DNA from 2 places in the Cytobacillus sp. OWB-43 genome. Region 2 is predicted to be linked to the other one. Evidence: a T-box and tRNA genes for the amino acid it is inferred to sense, from the RefSeq annotation. Region 2 holds a T-box; the other holds one or more tRNA genes.
What was found. The T-box of region 2 lies ahead of U9M49_RS09325 (valine--tRNA ligase). A T-box ahead of a tRNA ligase gene usually reads a tRNA of that ligase, here a tRNA-Val.
Positions count from the first base shown of each region.

Region 1: it encodes a tRNA-Val, which carries the amino acid that the T-box ahead of U9M49_RS09325 (valine--tRNA ligase) is inferred to sense. The anticodon was not compared.

Region 1 is NZ_JAYEFF010000001.1:240,960-252,676, forward strand. It holds gene U9M49_RS01260 (ATP-dependent helicase) at 1-753, opposite strand, end outside; gene U9M49_RS01265 (hypothetical protein) at 884-1,126, shown strand; gene U9M49_RS01270 (DUF421 domain-containing protein) at 1,131-1,808, opposite strand; gene U9M49_RS01275 (GNAT family N-acetyltransferase) at 1,969-2,391, opposite strand; gene U9M49_RS01280 (YjcG family protein) at 2,400-2,909, opposite strand; gene U9M49_RS01285 (alpha/beta hydrolase) at 3,052-3,774, opposite strand; tRNA gene U9M49_RS01290 (tRNA-Val) at 4,040-4,112, shown strand; gene U9M49_RS01295 (Ltp family lipoprotein) at 4,818-5,387, shown strand; gene U9M49_RS01300 (DUF3231 family protein) at 5,950-6,462, opposite strand; gene U9M49_RS01305 (DUF378 domain-containing protein) at 7,334-7,657, opposite strand; gene U9M49_RS01310 (hypothetical protein) at 7,842-8,033, shown strand; gene U9M49_RS01315 (hypothetical protein) at 8,356-8,508, opposite strand; gene U9M49_RS01320 (hypothetical protein) at 8,654-9,226, shown strand; gene U9M49_RS01325 (alpha/beta-type small acid-soluble spore protein) at 9,611-9,799, opposite strand; gene U9M49_RS01330 (ammonium transporter) at 10,051-11,328, shown strand; gene U9M49_RS01335 (DUF294 nucleotidyltransferase-like domain-containing protein) at 11,382-11,717, shown strand, end outside.
Region 2 is NZ_JAYEFF010000001.1:1,874,986-1,886,702, forward strand. It holds gene U9M49_RS09290 (type IV pilus twitching motility protein PilT) at 1-932, opposite strand, end outside; gene U9M49_RS09295 (GspE/PulE family protein) at 898-2,586, opposite strand; gene U9M49_RS09300 (hypothetical protein) at 2,600-3,757, opposite strand; gene U9M49_RS09305 (hypothetical protein) at 3,754-4,146, opposite strand; gene U9M49_RS09310 (type IV pilus modification PilV family protein) at 4,137-4,502, opposite strand; gene U9M49_RS09315 (type II secretion system protein) at 4,563-6,098, shown strand; gene U9M49_RS09320 (folylpolyglutamate synthase/dihydrofolate synthase family protein) at 6,225-7,523, opposite strand; gene U9M49_RS09325 (valine--tRNA ligase) at 7,596-10,241, opposite strand; T-box leader at 10,318-10,554, opposite strand; gene ysxE (spore coat protein YsxE) at 10,864-11,717, opposite strand, start outside.

The DNA.
Region 1 (11,717 bases), 1.6 Mb from region 2:
TTGTTCCTTCTGCCAGTTCTTTAAAAGGTAACGGTGGTCCCATTTTTTATTATTATGATCATGAAAAGAAAGAATACGATAGAAAATGCTATGGAAAGTTCCGCAAACCATTTGATTAATATGCTTTGCTGTAACGTATGGATAGGTTTTTATCCGTTGTTTCATTTCGTTAGCTGCCTTAGCTGTAAATGTAACGAGTAGAACAGAACGGGGATCAACTTGATATTCATTGAATAAATAAGCCGTTTTCCCTGTTAAAACGCGTGTTTTTCCACTTCCTGCTCCTGCGAGAACAAGTAACGGACCATGACAATACGTAACAGCTCTTTTTTGATCATGATCAAAAGAAATCCCGTGCTCTTCAAGTGAACGAAGATACCCCTCTGTAGGACTAGCTTGAGAAGCTGTATTTTCTGCAAATGGTGGAATATTTTTAATACGTACAGGGGTTTTAAAAGGCTTTTCCACTTCTTCGAGAATTGATCGACCTTGAGGTAAACGAAAGCCATTGACTTCTTTTTCTTTCGTTTTCTCTGTTGCTTTCGGAATGACTTCGTCCACATAAGCGCACTCTTTTTCATTGTTATGATAAAATTTTGGTTCATCCTGAATACCTAAATAAAATAAAACGTTTTCACCACAATGGGTACAATAAAGGTTCCCGCGTTTTCCTTCTTCATGTATAAATGGATAGTCTGATCGTTTCAGTGTATGTAATTGAATCAGTTCTTGCATTAATCGTGCACTTTTCATCATTTAGCCTCATAACTTAAAAAATTTACTGCATAAAATTAATCATAACAAAGATTTTAGCGCTAAAAAAGAATAAATATGTTTGTTATCAATTGAAAAGGGTTAGTAGTAAAGTAAAGGGGGCAGTGTAATGATTTATCCAATCTCAACCGTTCAAACGGCATACCAACAATATGTAGAGCGAATGTTTATGAATCGAAATCGCTCAATGACTTATAGAAATATTGAAAGGGTAGATCCATCCCGTGGTCAAACAGAAACTAATCATTTATATAAGGACAATAGAAAAAACCATTTATCCTCTTCGCTGAAAGATAGAGAAACAAATGGTAAACAAGGAATAGAAGGCAAATACATTGATTATTACGCATAATATTTCAATAGGTCTGGATATGTAACCCGTCTTCTTTTTCCCAGTCAGCATATAGAATTTCCTTCACATTCTCATAACCTTTCTTTTTTAATTTTTCATCTAGAAATTTGACATCCCAACCGAGAATGTTTAGGTTTTCATGAACAATCTCACCATCTAAAATGATATTAATTGGCACCTTAATCTTCGGATATTTTAATTGCAAGTCCTCAATGGTTGGCGTTGTATATTCAGGCTTTTTCAAGGCGGTAATTGTACCATTTGTCTCTAAAAATGCATATTCGCATTGTCTTAAAGAGAAAATATCTTTTGCCCTCAGTAATTCTTGCAGCTGGTTGAGGTCCAAATGATTCTTTTTCAATTGCCCATATTCAATTTTTCCTTTACGAATCACAATGGAAGGACCGCCTTCTAATAATTTTCTTGTTCTTCTGAACTTCTGTGTGATTTTTTCTGTAGTAAGAATCAAAATGGTCCAAAGAAGAACAGAGAAAAGCATTTGACTTATCCCTGTATTCTCATCATAAAGTGCATTTCCTACTAGTTCTCCTAATACGATGGCAGAAATAAAGTCAAAAGGAGTGATTTGGGATATTTGCGACTTTCCAAGAATCTTGGTCATAATGAAAAGGGCAATAAATCCAACAACGAGAACGAAAGTAATATGTATATATTCATGCATGGGAAACACACCTCTTAAACAAATTTACTGTGACCTTGTTATTGTGTGCTCTTCCCCATTTTTTATGATTAAAAAGACGATCGGATTTTTATTAAATTCTAGCTTCTACATTGTTAATGAAGACAAAAAAGAGATGCGGAATGCACCTCTTTTTTTGCATTTAAATTTGTTTCTTCATTGTTCGGTGAGGTATTCCTGCATCAAGAAATTCTTCAGAGATGACTTCGTACCCTATTCGTTCATAAAAGGGAATCGCATGTGTTTGTGCGTGAAGTTTTAAAGCAGGTACACCTTTTTCTATAGCAAAAGATTCGATCGCATGCATTATTTCTTTGCCGGCTCCTGTTTTTCTTGCATTTTCTTTTACACAAATGCGTTCTACTTTACCATAGCCATCTACAATTCTGAAACGCCCAGCACCACTAGGTTCATTATCTTTATAAAGTACAAAGTGTGTAGCTTCGTCTTCAAATTGATCGATTTCTTCTTCTAATGGAACTTTTTGTTCGTCTACAAATACTTCTTTTCTTACTTGATAAGCTTCTTGTAGCTCTTGTTCGTTTTCTACTATTTTAACGTTCATGTTGTTCATTAACCCTTTCCGAGGCGGAATGTTTCATGTACACTCCAAGATCCGTTTTCTAATTGATATAATAAGTGGAATCGATCAACCGTTTCTTCGTGTTCTACATCAAGCATTTTCAGTGAACCATAAACATCAGAATGTTCATCATCGGAAAGTTTTTGTCCAATTGTAATATGAGGGACAAAAGCATATTCTGATTTTTCTCCAACTGTTTGTTCATTGATTTTTTCATGTAGTCGTTCGAGTTCATCTGTTGGGTTAATCTTTAAGTAAATAACGTTATTAACAGGTTGAAATGAACTCACCTTTTTAACGTTCATGTGAAAAGGTTGTTGAACTTTTGCAATTGCATTCAAAGCATCAGTTGTTTGTTTTACTTCTTCTTCTGTAGCTTCAAATGATTTTAATGTTACATGTGGAGGAATCAATGCGTAGTGAGGGTCATATCTTTTCCGATAAGAGTTCGCCAAGTCTTGAATTTTTTTTGACGGAAAAATAACGATTCCATATTTCATAGTTCTACCTCCAAAATAAAATATTTTAAAGAACTTGTCTTATTTTACTATTATAACAAATTTTCAAAAATCATCATATACTAACGAATGTATATAGAAGAAAAAGACAGTTTGACTAAGAAGTAGCCAAACTGCTGTTTCATTAAAGCATTTGCTTGAGAGCACGTTTTAAATCTGGTTGCCAATATGTCCATGTATGATCGCCATCAAATTCATCATAAAAATAAGGGAAGCCTTTATCCTTTATTAATTGTGAAAGTTCCCGATTGGGTGTAAGGAAATCTTCTTCCTTACCGTCAGTTGTTTTGACTGTTGTCTCACCCGTACCAATCACATGATATATATTTAACAGATGTGTATCTTTAAAGGATTTGACTTCTTCCATTACTTTTTCATTCGCTAATGGCGATTGTAAAATGACTGTCCCAAAAGTATTAGGGTATTGTAGAGCAGTTAAAAGAGATACAGTCGCCCCTAAGGAGTCGCCGATCAATGCTCGTCCCATTCCCATTTGGTACGTTGGATATTTTTCGTCAAGGTAAGGTACAAGCTCGTGAGCCAAGAATCTGATATAAGCAGCATTTTGTTCACCATCTGGATGATATTTACGACGGCGGTCTTGTACATTTTTATAAGGAATACCAATGATAATTGTATTTTCCATTTCTTTTGCATCAAGCAACTCATCCGCTGTTCTGCCGATTCGTCCTAATTGAAAATAATCTTTTCCATCTTGAGCAATTAAAATATTATATTTATATAGCGGTGAATAATTGCCCGGTAAGTATACAAGTATTTCTAAATCTTCCCCTAGTACCTCACTTTTAAAAGTAAAGTCCGTGATTGTCCCTTTTGCTGTATTCATAAAGTAGAACTCCTTTGTTAAAATAATAATCCTATATGGGGTTATATTATCACACAGTGTATGAAACTTCATATAGTAAGTCTTCATTTCCTTAATGAAGAAAGATTCACTCAATTAAGTATGTATGTTTATTTTCCACCTCTATTATATGTAAAGAGCTCTATAATTATAAAACTTCATGAAATTAAGCAAATACCAGTGAAATCAATTGACAGATATACGCTAAAATAGTATATTTATAAATGTCTTAAATATATACATAAACGATTCCGTAGCTCAGCTGGGAGAGCGCTACCTTGACAGGGTAGAGGTCGCTGGTTCGAACCCAGTCGGAATCATTAATTGAGTTGTATCAAGAGTTTAACGCTGTTAGTAAACTGTATAATGTACTATGGTCGTAGCTGGAAATGCTACAATCCTGAAAGACCACTTCGCATATTTTGTGAGGTGGTCTTTTTTTATGCTTTTAAAGTTTGCTGTTCAGGATTTTCTTGATGATAGGCTTTTTTTAAAATGTAACTCCTAAAAATCTAGAAAGTTACCGTATTATGATTAAACAATTTGAGGACTTTTGTTTAGATCGCAATGTTTTAAATGTTGAAGATATAACAGTAAACACAGTCAAACAGTTTATCCTTTTCTAAAACAAGATAACAATGCAACTACTATAAACTCCAAATTACAACGTGTCCGTGCTTTCTTATATTATATGATTGAATGTGAAGTCATTACTGATAATCCTGCTAAAAAATAAAGAAAGGCACAGAAGATATAAAGATTGATGCCTTTACTGATAGTCAAATTAAACAAATGTTGAACTATTATAGAAGGCTAAAACATAAGGATAAAGCTTTTTAGATTGTGGGGTAGGGTACAATGTCCTAGAGGTCTGCGAGTTGAAATTATACGCAATAAATTTTTCAACTGAAACCACCATTTACCAACTTTGTATTACTTAAGTAGACTATTGAAATACTGAAAATGTTGCGGTACTATTATACTAGTAAGTTTACAATTTTAGTATTTAAGGGAGAAAACTGAATATGAAGAAGTTTTTTAAGATTGGTTGCATGGGATTTATTGCAATTTTTGTACTAGGTATTATTGGTGCTATCTTTTCAGGTGGGGATGATGAAACTACACAACCTACTGAAAAGGCTGAACCTGCAAGCACTGAAGAGGTAGCAACTGAAGAGACAGATAAAGAAACTGAAAAAGTAAAAGAAGAAGATGCAGAAGAAATGGCTGAAGAAACTACTGAAGAAAAAGAAGAACCAAAGGAAGAACCTAAAGAAGAAGTGAAGGAAGAAAAAGAACCTGAACTATCTCTTTCACAACAGAACGCAATTCAAACTGCTGTGAATTACCTAGACTATACAGCCTTTTCTAGAACTGGTTTAATTGAACAGTTAGAATATGAAGGTTACAGTAATGAAGAAGCAACATATGCGGTAGATCACATTGAAGTTGACTGGAAAGAACAGGCTGTTCAGGCAGGTAAGAACTATCTTGACTTTACTTCATTCTCTAGAAGTGGGTTGATTGACCAGTTAGTTTATGAAGGGTTTAGCCAGGAACATGCAACTTATGCAGTTGATCAAATAGGATTATAAGAACCAGGGAAGCGAAAGCTTCTCTTTTTTTATCTGAATATTTACCTTTCGTTGTTGTCATATGTTGTAATATATTTTGAAACTACTTGGTTAGATCAATTGGTTGAACAGGTAATTGAAACTGGTGCGGTGAAGCTTACATACTTTTCATTATTCCTTTAATGTCAGCTTCCATTTCACCAATATTTTCTATAATAAATTCAAGTGGTTTTCCCATATCATTCACTGCTATGTTTTCATTAGTTCAGAACTCTTGAATAACTCGTAACCAAGTTCTGAAGGGGGGGATAACTGCATTTTACAGTTCTATTTTCAGGAATTCCCGTAACAAGTATTTAAAATATTACTTGATAAAATCATTTTCTTGCAAATTTTCATATGAAAATGTCATGTTAATCCTGGGATATGAGAAAAGACCCCTATAGACTCTTAAAGGAAGTGAAATGAGGTAAATCAGCCACGTTAAATAGCGAGTGTAAACAAGTCTTACTGCGAAGAAAATGCGAAAAGTGAGTGGGGTGTAAATTAGTAAAAAAGCACCTCATTTCGAGGCGCCTATAAATTATGATTCTGTTCCTTTACTCATGTGCAAAGGAGGCGGGATTAACCAACCTTTTTCCTTATTTAACTTTAACATTTTGGCACCAAACTGAGCTTTATTCATATGGAACTGACCATACATCATTGCGACATCTTCTCTGATTGATTGACCAATTGCTTGACTACATGCAACTAATCCAGCTGCAGTATCAGCAGAGATTGCAGCACTGATCTCTGGGTCAGTGGATCTTGCACCAACAGGAATATCATTTAAATCTGCATTAGGGCGGGCAGGTGGTGCAGGTGGTAACCCGATTCCATTACTTTTTAAAAGCTCTTCTAATTGTTGGTTCTCAGCACGTAACCCTTTAATAGCTTCTTCTATTAGCTTTTTTAAGTCATCATCGCCAGCATGGTTCATAAGTGTCTCATAACCAGATATCGTTCCATTGTTTGTAAAAAGGTTAGTGAATAGTCCATAAACTTCACCATAATGTAGTGGTTCATCTTTTGGATTTCCGCTTAAAATTCCCATAATTGCACTCCCTATCTTATTAAGTTTCATGATTTTCTCCTTATGTAAGGATTGGCCACGATAGATAGTTTGTGTATGCAATATATAAATTATTCATGAGTGAAAATAGTTAATAAAGGCCCGTTTTAAAACGAGGCGTTTCTTTAAGCTCTGCTTAATTGGATATAAGAATATAAGTAACAAAGCTCACGATATAAATGATAAAAAATAGAAAAGCGGTTTTGGCGGTTTTAGATTGGAGATATCCTTTTAAATTATTTTTAAAAATACCTGAAATGAAAACTATAAGCGAAATGACGAAAGCTACAATAGCAATTATAAAGGTGAGCTGTTCCATAAAAAATATTCCCCTTTCAAAATAGGTTTCATCAAAAGCTTAAATTGTGGAGGAATTCCACACAATCGAAATACATTACAAAATATGTATTAGTGTGACAATTTCGTCATATTAAGAAAAAGTGGGTAAATAAATTATGATATTACAAAAAGGTAAATTTGAATTTAAAGATTCCCTTGTCTAGCTCACCTTCTTTGAAGAATTCCTCGGTTCAGTATGATTAAGTGTGGTGAAATTCAGATTAAGTAGTAGGTGCCATGTTGTGTTGAGAAAAGTTATTCTGATGTTTTGGAAGATGGAGGTACGAACTAAGCCAAAAACATAAAGACGAATTATGAATGTAGGTAGGTCTATTGGAAAAACTTAAGAACATAATAAAGGAAGCCTCGCTAAACAAGGCTTCTTGGTATTTAGAGTAGGGTAGAAAGAGTTTGTATTCACAGTTTGTTTAAGGATACTACTTTTAGTAGTACCAGTAGGATAGAAGTTAACGCCATAAATACAGCCCGAACATATATGTCCGGACTTTTTTATTTATTGATCTCGATTTTCTCTATCTTCTTCTTTTATATCAGATAAATCATTTTCCTCAGCGAATTCTGTAGAGTAACTCACTTGTCTTCCATCAATAACACGATTATCGACGTCTCTGTCTTCTTCTTCTGTCATTGGTGCAAAGAGAAGAGATAGGCAAATGAGGCCGCTAATTCCGACTAATGTATAGACAATGCGAGAGAGGATGGCATCTTGGCCTCCGAAAATCGTTGCAACTAAATCAAATTGGAATAATCCAATAAGTCCCCAGTTAATCGCGCCAATAATAACAAGCGCTAAAGCGATGCGTTGTAATGTTTTCATTGTATGATCTCCTTATTCTAATTTTTATTACATCTATATTTTTTGATAACAGGATTTTTTTATACACGAAGACATTTGTGTCTATTTGATATTTTTTACTAATTATGGTATTAGTAGAATAATCAAAAAATAATTATAGCAATTGTTCTTTTTTAGGATATCCTAATAAAGAGGTGATAAAAGAATGTGGTGGTTTCTTATCTTGATTCTTTCCCTTCTAGGATTTGGACTCGTGATTGACTGGGTAGCGAAGAAGAAAGGTTTAACAAAATTTGATCCTGAAGAGAATGAAAAAAATGTCCCAGATTCACAACGTATTTATACGGAGAATTATTTACAACAAATACGAAATCAAGACGATCAAGGTTTCCATTAAAATAATTAGAGGGTGTCCCACAAGGGCAGCCTCTTTTTTCATTAGTATTAGTAAAAATATTTACAAATCCTTGGGGTGTGTCAGAAAGTTAAATAGCATAGTTGAACTTAATTATAAGTATTGTGAGAGACAAAACAAATACAGAAGTGCATTTTACTTAGAATTACTGTATTTATTAAAGGAATAAAGACAACTTTGGCAAATAGTTCGAGGTTAATGTCGACAGTAGAGAGCACTCGATTATAAAAAGAAGTTAAAGGAATAATCATGAATAGCTTTTTGGTGAGTCTTCTAGCTTTATGAGGACTCACCTATTGTACTTTTAATTTGATTGCTCATCCATAACCGTACTTAACTTTCCTTTGACCTCAGAAATTAAGCTGATTTGAATAATATTAAAAATAATAGATACCGCCAGACTGCCAATAAAGAAACCGAGCAAGGTTTTTAGCTTTGCATTGATTATTTTCATCATCTTATTTGCCACTCCTTCCGTTATTATTAGGTATTTTTAGCTTTTATTTGTAAATTATGTATGTCGATAAAGCGATGAAAGGTGAATAAAAAACTATCTCTTGAAACATATTGAGAAAGAGGTTAATTGTGAAGGAGGTAAAGTTATGAGTAAGGAGGAATATCTAACAGCATTACATATAGATAGTAAACAATTTCAACAATTGCTATCTGATTATTGGAAGTCATATTCTGACTATACACATTGGCAATTTTGGATGGTACTCTTTCTCTTTATTGCTCCTTTAGTGTTCGTCTATTTTTTTATTGATCGAAAGCGGATATTTGAGGTGTTTTTCTACGGATATACAGTGAATATGTTATGGACCTTTATCGATACAATGTTATTGCGGAAAGGTTTGTTTATTCATAATTATTTTCTCATTCCTTCATTACCTAGTGCAACAAATATGACGACCTCTTTACTTCCGGTTGTTTTTTTATTTGTTTATCAATATTGTACAAATAGACAAAGAAACTTTTATTTATATACAATTATTGTGAGTGCTATTATTGCATTTGGTTTTGCAACGATTGAAGAGAAGGTAGGCTTCGTAAGCTTTTATGGAAGTATGAATCAGTTCTATATATTTTTGATTGACCTAGGGATATGTTTTACTTCATATTGGTTCACTATATTTTTTCTTAGGTTAAAAGAAAATGCGTTTGCCAATAATTGAAAAAGAGATGTTCTAATGCAGTTGGAGTGCTAATTATTGCTCCCCTCTAGGTAATTGACAATAGAAAGGTCTTTATCGTCATGGCTTTTACGATAAAGATCTTTTTCGCTTTGATATACCTCTCACTTAATATCGTTTAACAAGGAAATATAAAAAAAGCTGAACAAATAAGGAGTGTGCATGAGAAGTGGAATGCAGTAAAGAAGCCGAACGAGAAGTATATAATTATTAATTTTTTCATTTATCATTTGCGTGGTAATGGTGAGTACATACAAACAAATTAAAAATAGCGAGGGAGTGAATTAAATCGATTCACTTCCTCGCTTTAAGATCCGTGGGAGACCTTTTCTTTGCCTCCCTAGGGCATTGCTTTTTACTTAATGGTTATTTTTGATTACGGAGCTGTTGTTCACCTAAAGCAACCAGTCGTTTAGTCATTTCCCCTCCGACTGATCCGTTAGCACGTGCAGTGGTTTCTGCGCCAAGTTGTACACCAAATTCTTGAGCGATTTCTTCTTTCATTTGATTTAATACTTGACCTGATTCGGGAACGACTAATTTATTTCTGCTCATTGAACAAATCACTCCTTCGTCATTTTGAGCAAGTGAAACATTGCTCTTTTATAAGGTTTCCTAATGTAAGGGCTATCATTCATATGGGTAAAAACTAACAGGTAAAAAAATGAGTAAATTTTCTAAAAAATATAAAATTGAGCATTGACTTATGAGAATTTTGCGATAAAATAAGAATAACTTAATAGATGTCATATAATCTAACATCTATTAGTTAAGTTATATGACGCGGGAAATGGGGGAGAAAAGATATGGATGAAATATTTTATCTGAACAGTGTGTGGACAATGATTGCTGCAATTTTAGTTATTTTTATGATTGGTGGATTTATATTACTTGAAGCAGGATCTACACGAATGAAAAATGCAGGTCATATTACCGGGAAAACTATTTTTACAGTGGGATTAACTTTCCTTGTTTTCTGGGCTGTAGGTTATGGATTTATATTTGGAGGAAACGCGAATTTCTTTGTTGGCATGACGGACTTCTTCTATTCAGGAGCTGAAAGTGGAGATTCAGGTTTATCTGATACGGTTTTCTTTGTATTCCAAAGTGCCTTTGCTGCTATTGCTGTTTGTATCGCCTTAGGTGGTTTTGCTGAAAGAGCAAAGTTCCCAGTCTATGTTGTTTTTACTATTTTATTCTCTGCTGTTATTTATCCGGTTGTTGCACATTGGATATGGGGTGGAGGCTGGTTAGCGGGACATGAGAAGCAAGATTTCGCAGGCTCAACAGTTGTCCATTTAACAGGTGCAATGGCTGCCTTAGCTGCAACTATTTTATTAAAGCCTCGTATCGGGAAGTTCAATAAAGATGGTTCTAGTAACAATATTGCAGGACATAACCAAGTCTATACTTCATTAGCTGTGCTTATTCTTTGGGTAGGATGGTTTGGATTTAATGCAGGTAGTACAACATCAGTTGATGGTGCATTTTTCGGATTTGTTGCACTAAACACAAATTTAGCTGCAGCGATGGGTGCGGTTGCAGCATTAGCTATCTCTTGGATCGTTCTTGGTAAATCTGATATTGTTACAACATTAAATGGTGCACTTGCAGGTTTAGTTGCCATTACGGCATCGTGTGCTTTCGTTGAACCTTGGGCTGCTGTTGTTATAGGTTTAGTTGCCGGACTTTTAGTATTCTTTAGTGTAAAGTTCTTTGATAAAATGAAAATTGATGATCCAATCTTCGCATTATCTGTTCATGGTGCAGCTGGAGTATGGGGTACTTTATCTACAGGATTCTTTGCAACACCAGAATTAGCAGAGCAGGTAACTGGTCAAGCAGGATTATTCTATGGTGGCGGATTTGGCCAATTAGGCGTTCAAGCGTTAGGAGTTGTAACATCAGGACTTTTTGCCTTTGTTGCTTCATTTGTCATTCTCTTCGTAATGAAGAAAATGATGAATGGTCTCCGTGTTAGTGAAGAAGAAGAAGTGATGGGCTTAGACATGAGTGAACATGGTAGCTATGGTTATCCAGAAGAGTTTATGTCAAGTGAGAAACAAACGAAATTAACATCATAAGGTGAAGCCTCCTATAGTGGGAGGCTTTTACCCTCTGTAAGGAAGTGTTGTTTTTGCCGACGGATGATTTTGAGACATATGAAGCGATTAGAGATTGGCGGGATTATGAATTAACTAAGAAAAAGTTTAATCAAGTGCAATTAAACAATTTTCATGATGAAGTAATGAGAGCTACGTTTCATTATGCTGTAAAAAGATTAGGGGAAAAACCACCGAGCGAGTTTGCTTGGTTTATAACAGGTAGCGGTGGAAGAGAAGAACAAGGTTATATAAGTGATCAAGATCATGGGATCATCTATGAAGAAAAAGACGCCACCTTGCAAAGATATTTTCATCAGTTAGGCAAAGAATTAGCCGAGGGGCTCAATATTGTTGGTTACCCATACTGT
Region 2 (11,717 bases):
TCTCTTGATGTTTGCATCACATTGATGAGCTGATGGATTTTCTCGTTACGAATAAGGTTAGCTACTGCTGCTGTATTCACTAATAATTCAGTAGCTACCGTTCGACCGGTACCCGTTTTTAAAGGCAAGAGTCGCTGTGAAAAAACCCCTACTAAGACGGATGAAAGTTGAAAGCGAATTTGCGTTTGTTGGTCAGCCGGAAAAACATCAATCATACGATTAATTGTTGAAGGAGCACTAGATGTATGCAATGTGCCTAGAACGAGATGACCCGTTTCAGCAGCTGTAATCGCTGTTTGAATCGTTTCAAGGTCACGCATTTCACCCACCAATATGACATCAGGGTCTTGTCTTAATGCAGCCCGCAACCCGTTGGCAAAGTTTTGTGTATCAAAACCGACTTCTCTCTGATTAATAATTGACCGATGATGTTTATGTAAATACTCAATCGGATCTTCTAAAGTGATAATATGCTTAGAAAAAGTTTCATTCATTTGTTGAATAATAGCTGCTAATGTTGTTGATTTGCCGCTACCTGTTGGTCCCGTCACTAAGAAAAGCCCTTGTGGTTGCTCAACTAATTTAGCTAACACCGGCGGTAAAGAAAGCTGATTCAATGTTGGAATGCTGACTGGAACAACACGAATTGCGAGGCTTATACATGACCTTTGATGATAAGCATTGACTCTAAAACGGGATAAACCAGGAATGCCATATGAGAAATCTAATTCCCCTTTTTCTTTAAACTTTTGCCAAAGGTGAATAGGAATGATCTCTTTAGCCATCTCCTCTGTCGCCTGTGGTGTTAATATTTCCTCTGTGATTCTTTCTAGCACACCATTGATACGAATAATCGGTTGAGTCCCTACACTAATATGTAAGTCAGATGCCTGTTTGTTATACGCGCTCGTTAACAAATCTATCATTTTCATTTCCCAAACTCCCCCCTTCCTCTAACATCGTTACTTTTAACACTTCCTCTAAAGTCGTCAGTCCTTGAGAGATTTTATGCAATCCGTCTTCTAATAAGCTTCTCATCCCAGCTTTCTTGGCTGCGATTTTTAATGTAGTAGTATCATGATCAGTAGTAATAATTTTTCGCAAAACGTCGTTTAATGTAAAAACTTCATGTAAAGCGATTCTCCCTTTATACCCTGTCATCTGGCAATGACTGCACCCTCTCCCTCTTTGTAAGTTTTCAGGTTCAATTCCTTTGCTAGCAAATACCGTTTGCTCATACGAAGTAGGTGTAACGGTTTCCCTACATTCAAGGCAGACTTTGCGTACCAATCTTTGAGCAACCACACCATTTAATGCTGAGCTCACTAGGAAAGGTTCAATTCCCATATCGATTAACCTCATCACCGTTGACACACTATCATTTGTATGGAGAGTACTTAAAACGAGATGCCCTGTTAAAGCTGCCCTTATAGCGACTTGAGCTGTTTCTTGATCTCTTATTTCACCGATCATGATGATATTTGGGTCTTGCCTTAATATAGATCTCAATCCACTAGCAAAGGTCATCCCCACTTGCTTATGAACTTGTAGCTGATTGATTCCTTTTAGAATTTGTTCAACAGGGTCTTCAATCGTAATAATATTGACTTCTTCTTTATTCATTTCATGCAAGGCGGCATATAAGGTAGATGTTTTTCCGGCACCAGTTGGTCCTGTAATTAGTACAATACCTGCCGGTTGCTGAATCATCTGCCTTATTTGCATTAAATATTCTTTTTGAAAGCCAAGATGTTCAAACTTCATAAGCCGCTCTTGCCGATCTAATATTCTTAATACCGCTTTTTCCCCATGAACCGTCGGAATAATAGACACCCTTATATCGACCGTGCGATAATCAATTGGTATTTTGATACGTCCGTCTTGTGCTATTCTTTGCTCGGTTGTATCCATCTCTGCCATGATTTTAATTCTTGAAAATAGTTCATTTTGGATTGATTTCGCTAATTCCCTCTCTCGACGTAATAACCCATCAACGCGAAAGCGAATAACAACACTGCTTTCTTGTGCATCTATATGAATATCACTAGCCTTCATGGCAATGGCACTACTTAATAATTGATCTATTAACTGGATAATCGGTGCATTCCTTCTACTTCTTTGCTTTCCTTGCCTTTCATTCCCAGCTGCCACTTCTTCTTTAGGTTCATCTCGATAATAGCGATGGATCGTACGAACAATATCATCTTTAGCAGCAATGGCTGGATGAATTTTATACCCTGTTGTTAATCGAAGATCATCAATTGTATAGTAATCTAGTGGGTCCGCCATCGCCACGAGGAGATGGTCACCCTCAAGCTTTAAAGGAATGACAAGATTTCTCTTCGCCACTTCCATTGAGATAAATTGCAAAATTGAGGGATTGATTGGATAAGCCGTTAAGTCCACATGAGGAATGCCCAATTGCCATTCGAGCGCTTGAATGAGTTGTTTCTCCGTTATTAATTCGCTTTGTAGTAAGGCATCCCCGAGCTTTTGACTCTTGTTCTTTTCCCGTAATACCTTCTCTAATGCTTCATGGGTGATAACACCGGCATCTATTAATAATTCACCTAATTTTTTGCGCAAGAGATTTCCTCCTTTATTTCTCCATTTTTTCGCCCTCTATCCCCCATAAATCATCACGCGGTTCACTTTCTTCATTAGAATCCTTTGTTACTTTTTTGTTCTCTTCATCTTCCCTACCGTCACCTCTCCATTCAATTGTAGATATGGGGGGATAATAATCTTTCAATCTAGCAAATGTCTCTATAAACATACCTTTTCGCTTCTGGCGCTCAATGACAACCCGTATACCTACGGCACCCTCTTCAATCATTTTCACACCGTCTGCTAACCCTTCTTGGTTATATACCTTTGTCAGTGGCTCAATTTGCTCCATCTCTTTTATTACGGCTTCATAATCATAAATAAATGGTGGCCCCATTAAAGTAAAATACATCCTCCCCCTGTTCTCTTCTATTTTGATTGTATAATTGACAGTATTAGGGTTGTAGAATTTGAAATCATTGTCCACGTAAGCTTCATATCCTGCCTCAGTAAAGCTTGGCTGCTTATTTTGAATGTATCTTTCTTCAATGGAAAAATTCGTATGTAAGGTAAGTTGATAAATGCCTGTTGCTATTATATGTAGATCATTTTCCTCACCGAATTGATCTAACACAGAGAAAAGGGAACGATTATCGATAGCAATGGATTGGGTATAGCCACTCCAATCAGCATCTACTTGTAGTACAACTTGAGCGAGTGGTTCTTGTACAAGTGTTACAGGTAAGTATTCCTCTATTTGCACATTATAGGATGTTTCTAATCTACTAACTTTATCTACAATGTCCTCATAGATTTTATTCATCTCTTCTTCATTCAACGTCAATTGTGAAAATAATTCTTCTACACGCTCATAAAATAATTGCTTATCATATTCAACAAAAAGTGGATTATTTGTTCCTTCTGTTAGTTCTTCAACAGTATCCTCCACGTTAAAGCGAAATAATTGCGGGTCAAGTATCCATTCTTCATCAAGGTAGGCAACCTTTATTTGTGCTTTATTTCGCCATTGTTCTATTTTTTGCAGTAACTTACTTTTTATTTCTCCTTCACTTAAACCTTTAATGACCACATCTGCCACTTTCGTTTTGCTTGAATAAATAGAAGGAGGAGTGGCATGAGCAACATACTGCCAAACGATGATGAGCAGAAGAATTAGTACAATACTTGTTAGAATTATTCTTGCTTTCATTTTTCTTCACCTTCATGTACGAATGCCATTGCAGATCCGCACTTATTTTTATAAATAGGGATTATACCTAACCCTTCTATATCCAATGCATTGTCACATTTACAAGCACTCGTCTCATCCTCTATCTCAACCCAAGATGTATCTGTAGCGAAAACCACACAGTGATGGTCAGATAGCGCAATTGCCTTGTTCCCTTCTTGGGTAGCAAATAGGGTTACTCCTACTTCAATCAAACGACGATGTTGAATATCAAATTGACTTTGTGTGATTTGTTTGGTTGATTGAAGGACACCTAACAAAAGCGGTGGGATGATAATAAATAGCAACAATATAAGCAAGAGAACAGTAACAAGTGCATACCCCTTTTCGCCATTTTCCTTTACTTGCACCTTGAACCCTCACCTTCAAGTTGTGATATACCATAGAGTTCCTCTAAAGGCTCATCTCCTTCCTTTCCAGTAGAGACAGTAACCTTCAGTATTGCTTTTTCTTCTACCATCTTCTGAATCACCTTAATAACATATTCTTGGTCGTTTATATCAACAGTTTCTTGACCGCACTTTCCCTCTATTAATGCTTTCTCTGCTAGTTGTAATGCAGTAAAATCATTCTCCGCTCTTGTTATTTGTCCGTTTGCATTGATAAAGACAGAAATAAACGCAGTAAGTACAATCGTGATTAACAAAAGAGAAACAATGACTTCAATGAGTGTTAACCCCTTTTGTTTTTTTAATAGTTTAAAAATTCCTCATTCACCTCCAGGTAATTATTATGTAAAATAAAGGTATGAAGGGGGTATAAAGAAATGGGTCAATATAACTATAAAAATAACATAGGTATGACATTAATTGAAGTACTAGCGACCATTGCTATCCTTTCAATTATTAGTTCTGTCATTTATGGTACTTTTATTTCAATAGAGAAAACAAAAAGTAAGACTTTTACTTCTGTCAATTTAAGGCAAGAATCTAACCTCATTATGGCTTATTTAAGAGACTTACATCAAGTAAAATATGCAACAACGCCACAATATTCTTTATCGCTACCTTCTTTACTATTAAGAAATGATATTCACTTCAAAGACATCTCGATTAAACCTGCTAATCAAAGCACAGCAGATCCTTATTGTAGTTATCATGAAGATGATGTGAAACCTCTTGAGGATTGCCTCATTTCTAGTGATGTTATTGATGTTCAATTCACTCTTGCAGGCGGAGAAGATACTTTCGGTGTTCATACAAAAATAAACAAACTGCTGATAGATAAAGAGGACGATTCCGGAAACGTGGAGAATCCCGGCGACGGAGAAGATAATGGCGAGGACCCTGATGAAGGAGAGAATTCTACTTGCTCTGACAGCTTTTATCAATGTATGATAGAAAGTCAACTATTTCTCCATGGTTCCTCATTTGCCTTTCATGGTAACCGAATCAATGGTAGCGATGCCACCATATATATTGGAGATTCATTAAAAACTGCCCAGATCAATGGCGGCGCCTTAAGTAGTGTTTCTAATCTATTTATAGATGGAGATGTAAATTTACAAGGAGGTAGTGCAGGGTTAGGATCAGCTTCTAAGCCAGGGCAAGTTTGTATTAACGGCGACTTTTCAGCCTCAGGTGGACGTTCTATTTATGGTCATACCGTTGTGAATGGAAGGGCCAATATTAAGGATACGACTTTTTATCAACCTTTAACAATAATGAAGGATGCAGTGTTACCTGGAGGAACATATAAAGATAACGTACATATTGGTGGTGACACATACATCAAAGATGCTTACTTTGAGAAGGCGCTTTTTTCTCATCAAGACTTGACGGTTGATTGGACTCCATCCTTTTCTCCTTCCGCTTTAGCAACATATGTTGGAGAATTGTATCATCCGAATAATATAGATTTATCCGCTTATCAAAAAGGATCATCTTTAGAAAAGTTAACGAGTTGTAGCATCCCTTCTTACCCTCTTCTTAAAACCAAACCAGCAGGATGGTATGAAGCAAATGGCTATGGTTCCTCAGTAAAAAGTGAAAATATGAAATTATTTGGCGAAGATATTACCATTTCTCCATATCTTGACGAAAAATACCGTTATATAAACTCCTTTTCAAAAGCAGTAATTATTGCTACCGGTGATGTATATATCGGTTCACAAAGTCAATGGATTGAACGATTTAGCGGAGTTGTATTTGCTCCATATGGAAGTGTAACCTTTTATGGAGGAGAATTTAATGGCAGTATCATTGCTAAAAATGGCGTTTACCTTATGAGTGGGGGAACAACAGTGAACTATATCCCGATTAGTGATTTTTTTGCTCAAGAAAAGGATTTCCCTCTTGAATAAGACACATAATGAGAAAACGCCAATTGCTCTATTCATGTTGGTCAACTAAAAAGTAAAGGGCGATTCTAAAAGTATTTGACGCCCTTTACTTATACGGCTACAAGCAATATCCATCGTAACCAATCATTATTGATGAGCAAAAAAACGCTTTACTTCGGAAATAAAGTATAGGGAACCTGTAATCACTAAAACATCATTTTCACGCATCATTTCCTTCGTTTCTTTTATTGCTTCTTGCCAATCAGCTGTAACTAAATGATGATTCTTTTGACTGATTGCAGACAGTTCCTCAGCTGTTGCCGCACGAGGGAAATCAAACCCTACAAAAGTAATCGCTTTCGCACAATCCTCCATTCTTTGAATCATGCCTTGCAGTGGTTTGTCCTTTAATGCTGCAAAAATAAAATAAATATCACGATCTTGATAGCGCTTTTCTAATTCGTCACAAACAGCAGCCATTCCTTCTTCATTATGTGCTCCGTCTAAAATCGTTAGTGGTGCTGTTGCCACGCGCTCAAAACGACCAGGCCAATACATTTTTTTCAAGCCTCTCTCTATGCTTACTTCTGAAATCACAAAGGAAAAATATTGATTCAGAAAATCAACCGCCATCAACGCCAAGCTAGCATTTTCTACTTGATGAACACCTGGCATCGATATTTCTAAATAGTCTCTTTGCCTAAATGTATTCTGAAAAGAAAAGGCCTCACCTACTTCTGTCGATACGATATGCTCCGCTTGGAATTGCTTATTTGCTTGATAAACTTTTGCATGTTTTTCTTTTGCTGTCTTTTCGATAACAGCCACTGCCTCATCTTGCTTAACACCAGTAATAATTGGTGTTCCAGGCTTTATAATCCCAGCTTTTTCAGAGGCAATCTTCTCAATCGTATCACCTAATATCGCTGTGTGATCAAGACCGATATTTGTAATGATAGATAATAGGGGATGAAGGACATTTGTTGAATCTAGTCTGCCACCTAATCCTACTTCAAACAAAGCAATATCAACCGGTTCAATATGGGCAAAATAATGAATCGCCATTGTTGTTATAATTTCAAATTCAGATGGCTCTCCTAGTTCTGATCCTTCGAGCTCTACTGCAAGCGGATAAATATCATTCACTAGCTGGACAATATCTTTATCAGAAATCGGCTTGCCGCCTAATGTAATCCGTTCATTGAATTGCTCTATATATGGAGAAGTAAATGTACCTACCATAATCCCCTCTGCTTCAAGGATTGAGTGGATATAAGCTAGTGTCGAACCTTTACCGTTCGTTCCCCCTATATGTATAACCTTCAGTCTTCTTTCTGGATGATTCAATTTTTCCATCATCCATTCCATCCTTTGTAATCCTGGTTTGATCCCAAGACGAAGACGAGAATGAATCCAACCAATTGCTTCTTCATATGTTGTAAACATTTCTATCTGCCACCTTTATTAATATAACCATTATAAGAGGAGACGATATTTCGCCTCCTCTCCTATTATACCTTATTCACCTTTTAATTCGTTCATTCTTGCTTCAACTGCTGAACGTTTTTCGCTATAATCTTGTTCTTTCGCTTTTTCTTCAGCGATTACTTTTTCGGGTGCTTTCTTAATAAAACCTTCATTGCTTAATTTTTTCTGAACACGTTCCACTTCTTTATTTAACTTATCCCATTCTTTTTGTAGACGAGCAATTTCTTCATCAATATTAATTAAACCTGCTAATGGCAGAATAATTTCTGCTCCAGTAACAATTGCTGTCATCGCTTTATCAGGTGCTTTTGCATCAATCGCAATGGTTAATTGCTCAGGGTTACAGAAGCGTTCAATATAACCAACATTTTTACTTAAAACCTTCTGTACATTTTCATCTTTTGTTTTGATGAGCATATCAATCTTCTTACTCAATGGTGTGTTTACCTCTGCACGAATATTACGTACAGAACGAATAATTTCCACAAGCAGTTTCATTTCTTCTGCTGCTGCTTTATCGGAAAGCTCTTCATTCACAGTCGGCCAAGAGGCAACTGTAATCGATTCTCCTTTATGAGGGAGGTTTTGCCAGATTTCCTCTGTAATAAACGGCATGAATGGATGCAATAATCTCATTGTTTGGTCTAATACATAAGCGAGAACAGATCTTGTTGTCTGTTTAGCCGCTTCATTTTCACCGTATAATGGCAGTTTTGCCATTTCAATATACCAGTCACAGAAATCATCCCAAATGAAGTTATAGAGGATTCTGCCCACTTCACCAAACTCATAACGATCGGACAACCTTGTTACCGTTTCAATTGTTTCATTTAAGCGCGTTAAAATCCATTTATCTGCAACCGATTTTTCATCGGTTAAATCAATTTCATCATAAGTTAATCCATTCATGTTCATTAAGGCAAATCGAGAAGCGTTCCATATTTTATTGGCAAAATTCCACGTAGATTCTACTTTTTCAAAGCTGAAACGCAAATCCTGACCTGGTGAGCTTCCTGTTGATAAGAAATAGCGCAAAGAGTCTGCACCATATTTCTCAATAACATCCATTGGATCAACACCATTACCTAGTGACTTACTCATCTTACGACCTTCCGCATCACGAACCAATCCGTGAATAAGTACATCTTTAAATGGACGGCCATCAGTAAATTCAATACCTTGGAAAATCATTCTAGATACCCAGAAGAAAATGATATCATAGCCGGTTACTAACGCATCAGTCGGATAATAGCGTTTAAAATCAGCACTTTCTTCATTCGGCCAACCTAATGTAGAGAATGGCCATAACGCTGATGAAAACCATGTATCAAGCACATCTTCATCTTGTTTCCAGTTCTCACTATCACTCGGTGCTTCTGTTCCTACATATACTTCACCTGTTTCCTTATGATACCAAGCTGGGATGCGATGGCCCCACCAAAGTTGACGAGAAATACACCAGTCACGAATATTTTCCATCCAGCGTAAATACGTATTTTCAAAACGATCTGGAACGAAGTTGACTTTATCTTCACCCTTTTGTAACTCAACAGACGCATCCGCAAGTGGTTGCATTTTTACAAACCATTGGGTAGACAAATAAGGTTCTACAACTGCTCCACTACGTTCTGAATGACCAACAGAATGAAGATGCTCTTCGATTTCAAAAAGAATACCTTCTTCTTGCAAATCTTTAACGATTTGTTTACGACATTCGAAACGATCTAGCCCATGATATTTGCCAGCATTCTCATTCATTGACCCGTCTTCATTCATTACTAGAATTCTTGTTAGGTTATGACGATTACCAATTTCAAAGTCATTTGGGTCATGAGCTGGTGTAATTTTTACTGCTCCTGAACCAAATTCCATGTCAACATAATCATCTGCAACAATCGGAATTTCTCTTCCAGTAATAGGTAGTTTCACCGTTTTACCAATCAAGTGTTGATAACGCTCATCTTTAGGGTGAACGGCAACCGCTGTATCACCTAGCATCGTTTCAGGTCTTGTTGTCGCAATTTCAATATGACCACTACCATCTGTTAATGGATAGCGCATATGATAGAACGCCCCTTGAACATCTTTATGGATCACTTCTATATCTGATAAAGCTGTTTGAGTAGAAGGGTCCCAGTTAATAATATACTCGCCTCTATAAATCAAACCTTTATTGTATAAAGCAACGAAAACTTCTTGTACAGCATCTGATAACCCTTCGTCTAGTGTAAAGCGTTCACGGTTATAATCTAGACCGAGACCAAGCTTAGACCATTGTTGTCTAATATGTCCTTTATATTCATTCGTCCATTTCCACGTTTCCTCTACAAACGCTTCACGACCAAGATCATAACGACTTTTTCCTTCTTCGCGCAGTTTTTGTTCAACTTTTGCTTGAGTAGCAATACCTGCATGGTCCATACCAGGTAACCACAAAACATCATACCCTTGCATGCGCTTCATTCTCGTCAAAATATCTTGAAGCGTTGTATCCCATGCATGACCAAGATGCAACCTTCCCGTTACATTTGGTGGCGGTATCACAATTGTATAAGGTTTTTTCTCCGGATCATCTTTTGCCTCAAAATATTTTCCTTTTAACCACCAATCATAACGACCTTGTTCAATAGACTGAGGGTCATATTTTGTTGGCATCGTGATATTATTCTCTTCCATCGCCTATTCATCCTTTCTCACATTCGCTTATCGTTAACAATCAAACAAAAGCAAAATAAAAAACTCCACTCGTCACAAAAAGGACGAATGGAGTTGCTTCCGCGGTACCACCTTTTTTTCAATTACCATAAACTTTAGTAATTGACTCTCGAATGGATAACGGCGTTCCCGTCTTTCGCTAATAATAGAACTACGTTCACGAAAGAAGCTCCAGGGCGACCTTCCAATGGGTTCGCTTAGAAAATCTCACAGCAATTGATTTTCCTCTCTTAAAGCAAAGCGCCAATGTACTCTTCCCTATCAAAGCTTTTCATTTGTTTGAATATAAAGTAATACTACCTAAAAATAGTCACTATAGTCAATAAGGATGACCAATTTTTTTTATTATATACATGATAATAAAAAAAGGGAACAAACCTGTAAAAAAAATTGCTCATATTTTGAGCCTGCCTATGTATGAGGGAATATGCGCGGGATGAGGATGCAAAAGAGAAATCCACTACCTAAATGTAAACTTTCGAGGAGGGGTAGAAAGGTATACCCTAAGATATAAAACTTGCTTTTACTGAGTGAGTTTGTTTACCATTTGGATTCTCTTAAAATGAATATAGGAGCCCAGGTTTTATCCATTTTGGGCTCCTTCTTGTTCTGCATTCGCCTTCTCAGCTGCTTCTTGTGCTTGTTTTTTCTGACGCTCAATTTCATCAATCCTCATAGCCACATATTCCGTATTTTTTAATAACCAAAATTGCCTTTGTATATGCTCTACATGCTTTCTTTCATTCTTTTTCGACTTACCATTATGATATTTTTCTGCTGCGCGAATGACAGGCCCTGGATGAGCAAAATAACTTTGAAATAACAGCATTTCATCTTCTCTAAACGGATAATGCTTAAAATAAGTGTAAATCCAATCGACAGCATCGTCCGCACGCTTCGGAAAGGTTTTTAATGACCTTGATAAGAACGGAAGAAGATCATGCATAGGTGAACTTCTCTTCGCTTCTTCAAAATTCAAAAAATAGCCATATCCGCGCTCATCATACAAGAAATGTTCGGTAGAAATTTTTCCATGTATAACAGCTGTACGAACTTTTTCCTCTTCCTTCGTTTTTTCGTACCAATCCTTTAATTTCTTCGTTGAGAAAGTTAAAGCTTGAGCGATATCATTATAATATTGTGTAAACATCAATTCATAAGGAGATAAATATTCCCTAGATTCACATGTTTCAATAAAACCATCCAAAAATTCACTCTGCTTTTCCCATTCTAGTAACGTATTTTCATAATGCTCTTCACGTTCTTCTTTGGAGACTTCCACTTCTTTCGTACTTAAGACATGCAAGCGAGCAAGTTCTCTAAACATTTGTTGATGCCGTTCAAATTGATCTTCTTTAATCTCATTAGCTAGCCAAGGCATTAAATAATACAGCTTTTGGTTGTGTAAAACGGCATACCTACCATCAACCGTCGGAT